2 regions of the Streptomyces sp. NPDC006384 genome follow, and region 2 is predicted to be linked to the other one. Evidence: predicted binding sites of a transcription regulator. Region 2 holds the regulator's gene; the other holds the start of a gene.
The links. The regulator HspR, encoded in region 2, represses chaperone genes until heat shock. The targets are predictions, from matches to a motif close to TTGAGNNNNNNNNNCTCAA.
Positions count from the first base shown of each region.

Region 1: the regulator HspR is predicted to act here: its motif matches at 1,246-1,264, upstream of lon (endopeptidase La).

Region 1 covers NZ_JBIAHR010000002.1:120,432-123,834, forward strand. The annotation lists gene lon (endopeptidase La) at 1-1,223, opposite strand, end outside; gene ACFYOJ_RS02605 (spermidine synthase) at 1,387-2,076, shown strand; gene ACFYOJ_RS02610 (response regulator transcription factor) at 2,190-2,930, shown strand; gene ACFYOJ_RS02615 (ATP-binding protein) at 2,927-3,403, shown strand, end outside.
Region 2 covers NZ_JBIAHR010000005.1:254,831-258,233, reverse strand. The annotation lists gene grpE (nucleotide exchange factor GrpE) at 1-121, shown strand, start outside; gene dnaJ (molecular chaperone DnaJ) at 164-1,345, shown strand; gene ACFYOJ_RS08750 (heat shock protein transcriptional repressor HspR) at 1,351-1,824, shown strand; gene ACFYOJ_RS08745 (substrate-binding domain-containing protein) at 2,124-3,239, shown strand; gene ACFYOJ_RS08740 (helix-turn-helix transcriptional regulator) at 3,379-3,403, shown strand, end outside.

The sequences.
Region 1 (3,403 bases), on a different contig from region 2:
CGGCGGTGGCCGCGGATCTCGGCCTCGTCGCGGACGCCGCCGAGGGCGACCCGGACGAACCTGCGGCCCATCGCGTGCGCGACGGACTCGCCGAGGCTGGTCTTGCCGACGCCGGGCGGGCCCACCAGGGCCAGGACCGCGCCGCCGCGCCGGCCGCCGACGACGCCGAGCCCCCGGTCGGCGCGGCGCTTGCGCACCGCGAGGTACTCGACGATCCGTTCCTTCACGTCCTCCAGGCCCGCGTGCTCGGCGTCGAGGACGGCCCGGGCGCCCTGGATGTCGTAGGCGTCCTCGGTCCGCTCGTTCCACGGCATCTCCAGGACCGTGTCGAGCCAGGTGCGGATCCACGAGCCCTCGGGCGACTGGTCGGAGGCCCGCTCCAGCTTGTCGACCTCCTTGAGCGCGGCCTCACGGACCTTCCCGGGCAGGTCGGCGGCCTCGACGCGGGCGCGGTAGTCGTCGGACTCCTCGCCCTCCTTCTCGCCGTTGAGTTCGCGCAGCTCCTTGCGCACGGCCTCGAGCTGACGGCGCAGCAGGAACTCCCGCTGCTGCTTGTCGACGCCCTCCTGGACGTCCTTTGCGATGGTCTCGGCGACGTCCTGCTCGGCGAGGTGGTCGCGCAGCTGCTGGGTGGCGAGCTTCAGGCGGGCGACCGGGTCGGCGGTCTCCAGCAGCTCGACCTTCTGCTCGGTGGTGAGGAAGGGCGAGTAACCGGAGTTGTCGGCGAGCGCGGAGACGTCGTCGATGGCCTGGACCCGGTCCACGACCTGCCAGGCGCCCCGCTTGCGCAGCCAGGCGGTGGCCAGCGCCTTGTACTCCTTGACGAGTTCGGCGACCTGGCCGGGCAGCGGATCGGGCACGCTCTCCTCGGTCCGCACGCCCTCGACCCACAGCGCGGCGCCGGGGCCGGTGGTGCCGGCGCCGATCCGGACCCGGCCCCGGCCCCGGATCAGGGCCCCGGGGTCGCCGTCGGCCAGCCGCCCGACCTGCTCGACGGTGCCGAGCACGCCGGTGCTCGCGTACGTGCCGTCGATGCGGGGGACGAGCAGGACCCGGGGCTTTCCCGGCTCGGACCCGGCGGCGGCCTGGGCGGCCTCCACCGCGGCCCGTACCTCGGAGTCGCTCAGGTCCAGGGGGACGACCATCCCCGGCAGCACGACCTCGTCGTCGAGCGGCAGCACGGGCAGGGTGAGCGGTGTGACGTCGGCGGACTCAGCAGCCATGATCTCCCCTTCGGCATTCAAGTTGAGTTATGCCGACTCAATGCTTGGCGATCGGCGATTGTTCCCCACCACCTGTTCGCCGAGAGCGATCAATCGGACGTCCCCGGTCGCCGCCCCTCCCCGTCCGGTCACACGGCGGTGCGGCGAGTGCCAGGATGGGCCGATGCCCATCACCTCTTACGACTCCTACGACACCCCGGAAGTCCTGGACCGTCGCGAGGGCCCGTACGGCGAGGTCGTCCTGCGCCGGCACGGGGCACTGCTGCAGATCATCGCGAACGGCTGCTTCCTGATGGACACCTCCGACGGACGCTCGGAGCGCCGCCTCGTGGACGCGGCGGCCGAGGCGCTCGACGGGCGCCCGGCACCGCGCCTGCTGATCGGCGGGCTCGGCGTCGGCTTCTCGCTCGCACACGCGGCCGCCGACCCCCGCTGGGGCCGGATCACGGTCGTCGAGCGCGAGCGCGCGGTCGTCGACTGGCACCGCGGCGGACCGCTGGCCGAGGTGTCCGCCACAGCCCTCGCCGACCCGCGCACGGAGGTCGTGGAGGCGGATCTGGTCGCGTACGTCAATGAGACTTCCGCCACGTACGACGCGCTGTGCCTCGACATCGACAACGGCCCCGACTGGACCGTCACCGAGGACAACGACGGACTGTACTCAGCGGCCGGAATCGCAAGCTGCGCAAGGGTGTTGACCCCCGGCGGGGTACTCGCCGTATGGTCCGCGCAGCCCTCTCCGGAATTCGAAGAAACCTTGCGTAATGCCGGGTTCCCACGGGTGCGTACCGAAGAGATCCCCGTTGCCCGGGGCGTTCCGGACGTCGTCCACCTCGCCGTCCGGGCTGGATAGCAAAGCCGCGGCGAATCCCCGTACGCTGCTGCCCTGGCGCCGGTCGTTCACGCGCCGGGCGCAGTCATGGGATCACCCCACGGATTCCGGAAAGCACACCTCAGGGGCGGGCGATGGAGCAGACACAGACCTCCCACAACGGTTCGGCGGCGGCCACCCAGGGCGCACAGCGCCGGGTACTGGTGGTCGAGGACGACCAGACGATCATGGAAGCCATCGCCACCCGCCTGCGCGCCGAGGGGTTCCTGGTGCAAACGGCGGGCGACGGCCCCGCCGCCGTCGACACGGCCGAGGCATGGCAGCCCGATCTGCTGATCCTCGACATCATGCTGCCCGGCTTCGACGGCCTGGAGGTCTGCCGGCGCGTGCAGGCGCAGCGGCCGGTGCCGGTGCTGATGCTCACCGCGCGCGACGACGAGACGGACATGCTGGTCGGGCTCGGCGTGGGCGCCGACGACTACATGACCAAGCCGTTCTCGATGCGCGAACTGGCCGCGCGTGTGCACGTGCTGCTGCGCAGGGTCGAGCGGGCCGTCGTGGCCGCCTCGACGCCGCGCGGCGGCACCCTGCGCCTCGGCGAGCTGGAGATCGACCACGCCCAGCGCCGGGTACGGGTGCGCAGCGAGGACGTCCACCTCACCCCCACCGAGTTCGACCTGCTGGTGTGCCTGGCGAACACCCCCCGCGCGGTGCTCTCCCGCGAGCAGCTGCTGGCCGAGGTGTGGGACTGGGCGGACGCCTCCGGCACCCGGACCGTCGACAGTCACATCAAGGCGCTGCGCCGCAAGATCGGCGCCGAGCGCATCCGCACCGTGCACGGCGTGGGCTACGCGCTGGAGACACCGGCGCCGTGAGCGAGGGGCGGGAAGCCGCACGCAGGAGCCCCGGGAGACCCTGGGCCGGCGTACGCCCGTTCTCGATCAAGACCAAGCTGGGCGCGCTGGTCGTCACGTCGGTGCTGATCACCACCGGGTTGTCGGTGATCGCGGTGCACACCAAGACGGAGCTGCGCTTCATCACGGTCTTCTCGATGATCGCCACGCTGCTGATCACGCAGTTCGTGGCGCACTCGCTGACCGCGCCGCTGGACGAGATGAACGCCGTGGCCCGGTCCATCTCGCACGGCGACTACACGCGCCGGGTGCGCGAGAACCGCCGCGACGAGCTGGGCGACCTGGCCGTCACCATCAACCGCATGGCCGACGACCTGGAGGCCCAGGACCTCCAGCGCAAGGAGCTGGTGGCGAACGTCTCGCACGAGCTGCGCACCCCCATCGCGGGCCTGCGCGCGGTGCTGGAGAACATCGTCGACGGCGTCACCGAGGCC
Region 2 (3,403 bases):
CACCGTCCGCCCCGCGCGGGTGGCGGTGGCCGAGCCGCAGCCGGGGGCGCAGACCGTCCAGGCCGAGGAACCGGCCGAGGCGGCCGACGAGAAGGACAACGGTGGCCCGGAGGAGGGCTGACGTCACGACGTACGCACACGCAGGAGAGGAGGGACGTCGGGGATGAGTACCAAGGACTTCATCGAGAAGGACTACTACAAGGTCCTCGGCGTCCCCAAGGACGCCACCGAGGCCGAGATCAAGAAGGCGTACCGGAAGCTCGCCCGCGAGTTCCACCCGGACGCCAACAAGGGCAACGCCAGGGCCGAGGAGCGCTTCAAGGAGATCTCCGAGGCGAACGACGTCCTCGGCGACCCCAAGAAGCGCAAGGAGTACGACGACGCCCGCGCGCTCTTCGGCAACGGCGGCTTCCGCCCGGGGCCGGGCGCGGGCGGCGGCACCTTCAACTTCGACCTGGGCGACCTCTTCGGAGGCGCCCAGGGCGGGGCCGGCGGCTTCGGCGGCGGGCTCGGTGACGTCTTCGGGGGCCTGTTCAACCGCACCGGCGCCGGTGGTCCCGGCGCCGGCACGCGGACCCAGCCGCGGCGCGGCCAGGACGTCGAGTCCGAGGTGACCCTCAGCTTCACGGAGGCCATCGAGGGCGCGACGGTCCCGCTGCGGATGTCCAGCCAGCAGCCCTGCAAGGCCTGTTCGGGCACCGGCGACAAGAACGGCACACCGCGTGTGTGCCCGACCTGCGTCGGCACCGGGCAGGTCGCCCGGGGCTCCGGCGGCGGTTTCTCGCTGACCGATCCCTGCCCGGACTGCAAGGGCCGTGGCCTGATCTCGGAGAACCCCTGCGAGGTCTGCAAGGGCTCCGGACGCGCCAAGTCCTCGCGGACGATGCAGGTCCGCATCCCGGCCGGGGTGTCGGACGGGCAGCGCATCCGGCTGCGCGGCAAGGGCGCGCCCGGCGAGCGGGGCGGCCCGGCGGGCGACCTGTACGTGGTCGTCCACGTCAAGGAGCACCCCGTCTTCGGACGGCGGGGCGACAACCTCACCGTCACCGTCCCGGTCACCTTCGCCGAGGCGGCCCTCGGCGGCGAGGTCCGCGTCCCGACCCTGGGCGGGCCGCCCGTCACGCTCAAGCTGCCGGCGGGCACGCCGGGCGGGCGCACCATGCGCGCCCGGGGCAAGGGCGCGGTCCGCAAGGACGGCACCCGCGGCGACCTCCTGGTCACCGTGGAGGTGAGTGTTCCGAAGGACCTGTCGGGGAAGGCTCGTGACGCGCTCGAGGCGTATCGCGAGGCGACCGCGGACGAGGATCCGCGGGCGGAGCTGTTCCAGGCCGCGAAGGGAGCTTGATCGAGATGGACGGCCGTCGTCCCCGCCAGCGCGGGGGTTTCTCACCGTATGAGCTGACCGAGGACACCCCGGTCTACGTCATCTCGGTCGCGGCCCAGCTCTCCGGTCTGCACCCGCAGACCCTGCGCCAGTACGACCGCCTCGGCCTGGTCTCCCCGGACCGCACGGCCGGGCGCGGCCGGCGCTACTCGGCCCGCGACATCGAACTGCTCCGCCAGGTGCAGCAGTTGTCGCAGGAAGAGGGCATCAACCTGGCCGGCATCAAGCGCATCATCGAACTGGAGAACCAGGTCGCCGCGCTGCAGGCCCGCATAGCGGAGCTGTCGGACGCGCTGGACGGCGCGGCGACGGCGATGCGGCAGCGGGAGGCGGCGGTGCACGCCTCGTACCGCCGTGACCTGGTGCCGTACCAGGAGGTGCAGCAGACCAGCGCGCTGGTGGTCTGGCGGCCCAAGCGGCAGCAGCAACTGCCCGACTGACCGGGCGCCGGCCCGGCTCGTCGGCGATGTGAAGGGGCCCGGAGGTTCGTCCTGAACCTCCGGGTCCCTTCGCGTGGGAGCGCATAGGGGGCGTGGGGGGGGCGTAGGGGGGACGCGTGGCCGCCGGGTGGAGGGTGTGTGCGGGTCCGGCGGACGATTCCGCTCCGTCTCCGGTACGGCCGCGGAGCGTGGTGTTGTCATCTCGTTAAGTGATTCCGCTTGACGGTGGGGACGCCGCCGCGTTGGCTTTTCAGTCACCTGGGTTGCAATGTGGCCCCCGCGTCCGGAAGGCACCACAAGTGAGTTCCTGCATACGTCGTATCGCCCTGTCCGTGGTGGCGACCACGCTGATCGTTCCGCTGGCCGCCTGCGGAACAGACACCGCGAGCCACAGCGACGGCGCGAGCCCGTCCAAGGGCGACGACATCACCGTGGGTCTGCTGCTTCCGGAGAAGGAGAACACGCGGTACGAGCAGTTCGACCGCCCGCACTTCGTGGCGAAGGTCGCCGAACTCACCCGCAAACAGGGCAAGGTCGAGTACGCCAACGCGGAGGCGGACGCCTCGAAGCAGGCCGAGCAGCTGCAGCGGATGATCGACGACAAGGTCGACGTGATCGTCCTGGACGCCGTCGACGCGCGCTCCATCGCGGACGGCGTGCGGAAAGCCAAGGACGCCGGCATCCCCGTCGTCGCCTACGACCGGCTGGCCGAGGGCCCGATCGACGCCTACGTCTCCTTCGACAACGAGCTGGTCGGCGAGGTCCAGGGCCGCTCCCTGATCGAGGCGCTCGGCGACGGGACGACCGCGTCCGACAGGATCGTCATGATGAACGGGTCGCCCACCGACCCGAACGCCAAGCAGTTCAAGGCGGGCGCGCTGTCCGAGCTGTCCGGCAAGGTGACGATCGCGCGGTCCTTCGACACCGAGGACTGGAAGCCGGAGAACGCCGAGGCGAACATGGCCGAGGCGATCGAGGAGATCGGCGCGAAGAACATCGCCGGTGTGTACTCCGCCAACGACGGCATGGCGGGCGGCGTCATCGACGCCCTGGAGGCGGCGGGCGTCACCGACCTGCCGCCGATCACCGGCCAGGACGCGGAACTCTCGGCGGTCCAGCGGATCGTCGCCGGCGAGCAGTACATGAGCGTCTACAAGTCCTACCCGCAGGAGGCGGAGGCGGCCGCGGAGATGGCCGTGGCGCGTGTTCAGGGCCGGGACATCCAGTTCGACTCGCTCACCCGCGACAGGGTCGACAGCCCCACCCTGAAGGACATCCCCGCCAAGCTGGTGCCGGTGGTGGCGCTGACGAAGGAGACCATCGAGGAGACCGTCGTGGCGGACGGCTTCTACAAGATCTCCGAGATCTGCACGGCCGAGTTCGCCGCCGACTGCGCGAAGATCGGGCTGACGTAGCTCACGGCCCCGGTCCGGGCGCGAGGGTCCGGGCCGGGGCTCTCCGGCTGCCGTCCGGCGCACAGCCGTGTTGCGGACCCGGTGCGGGCCGCGCATAGTTGCGTCGCGGACAGAGCCGGAACCGGGGGTGGGATGGGCGATGGCCGGGCACGGGTCTCAGGAAC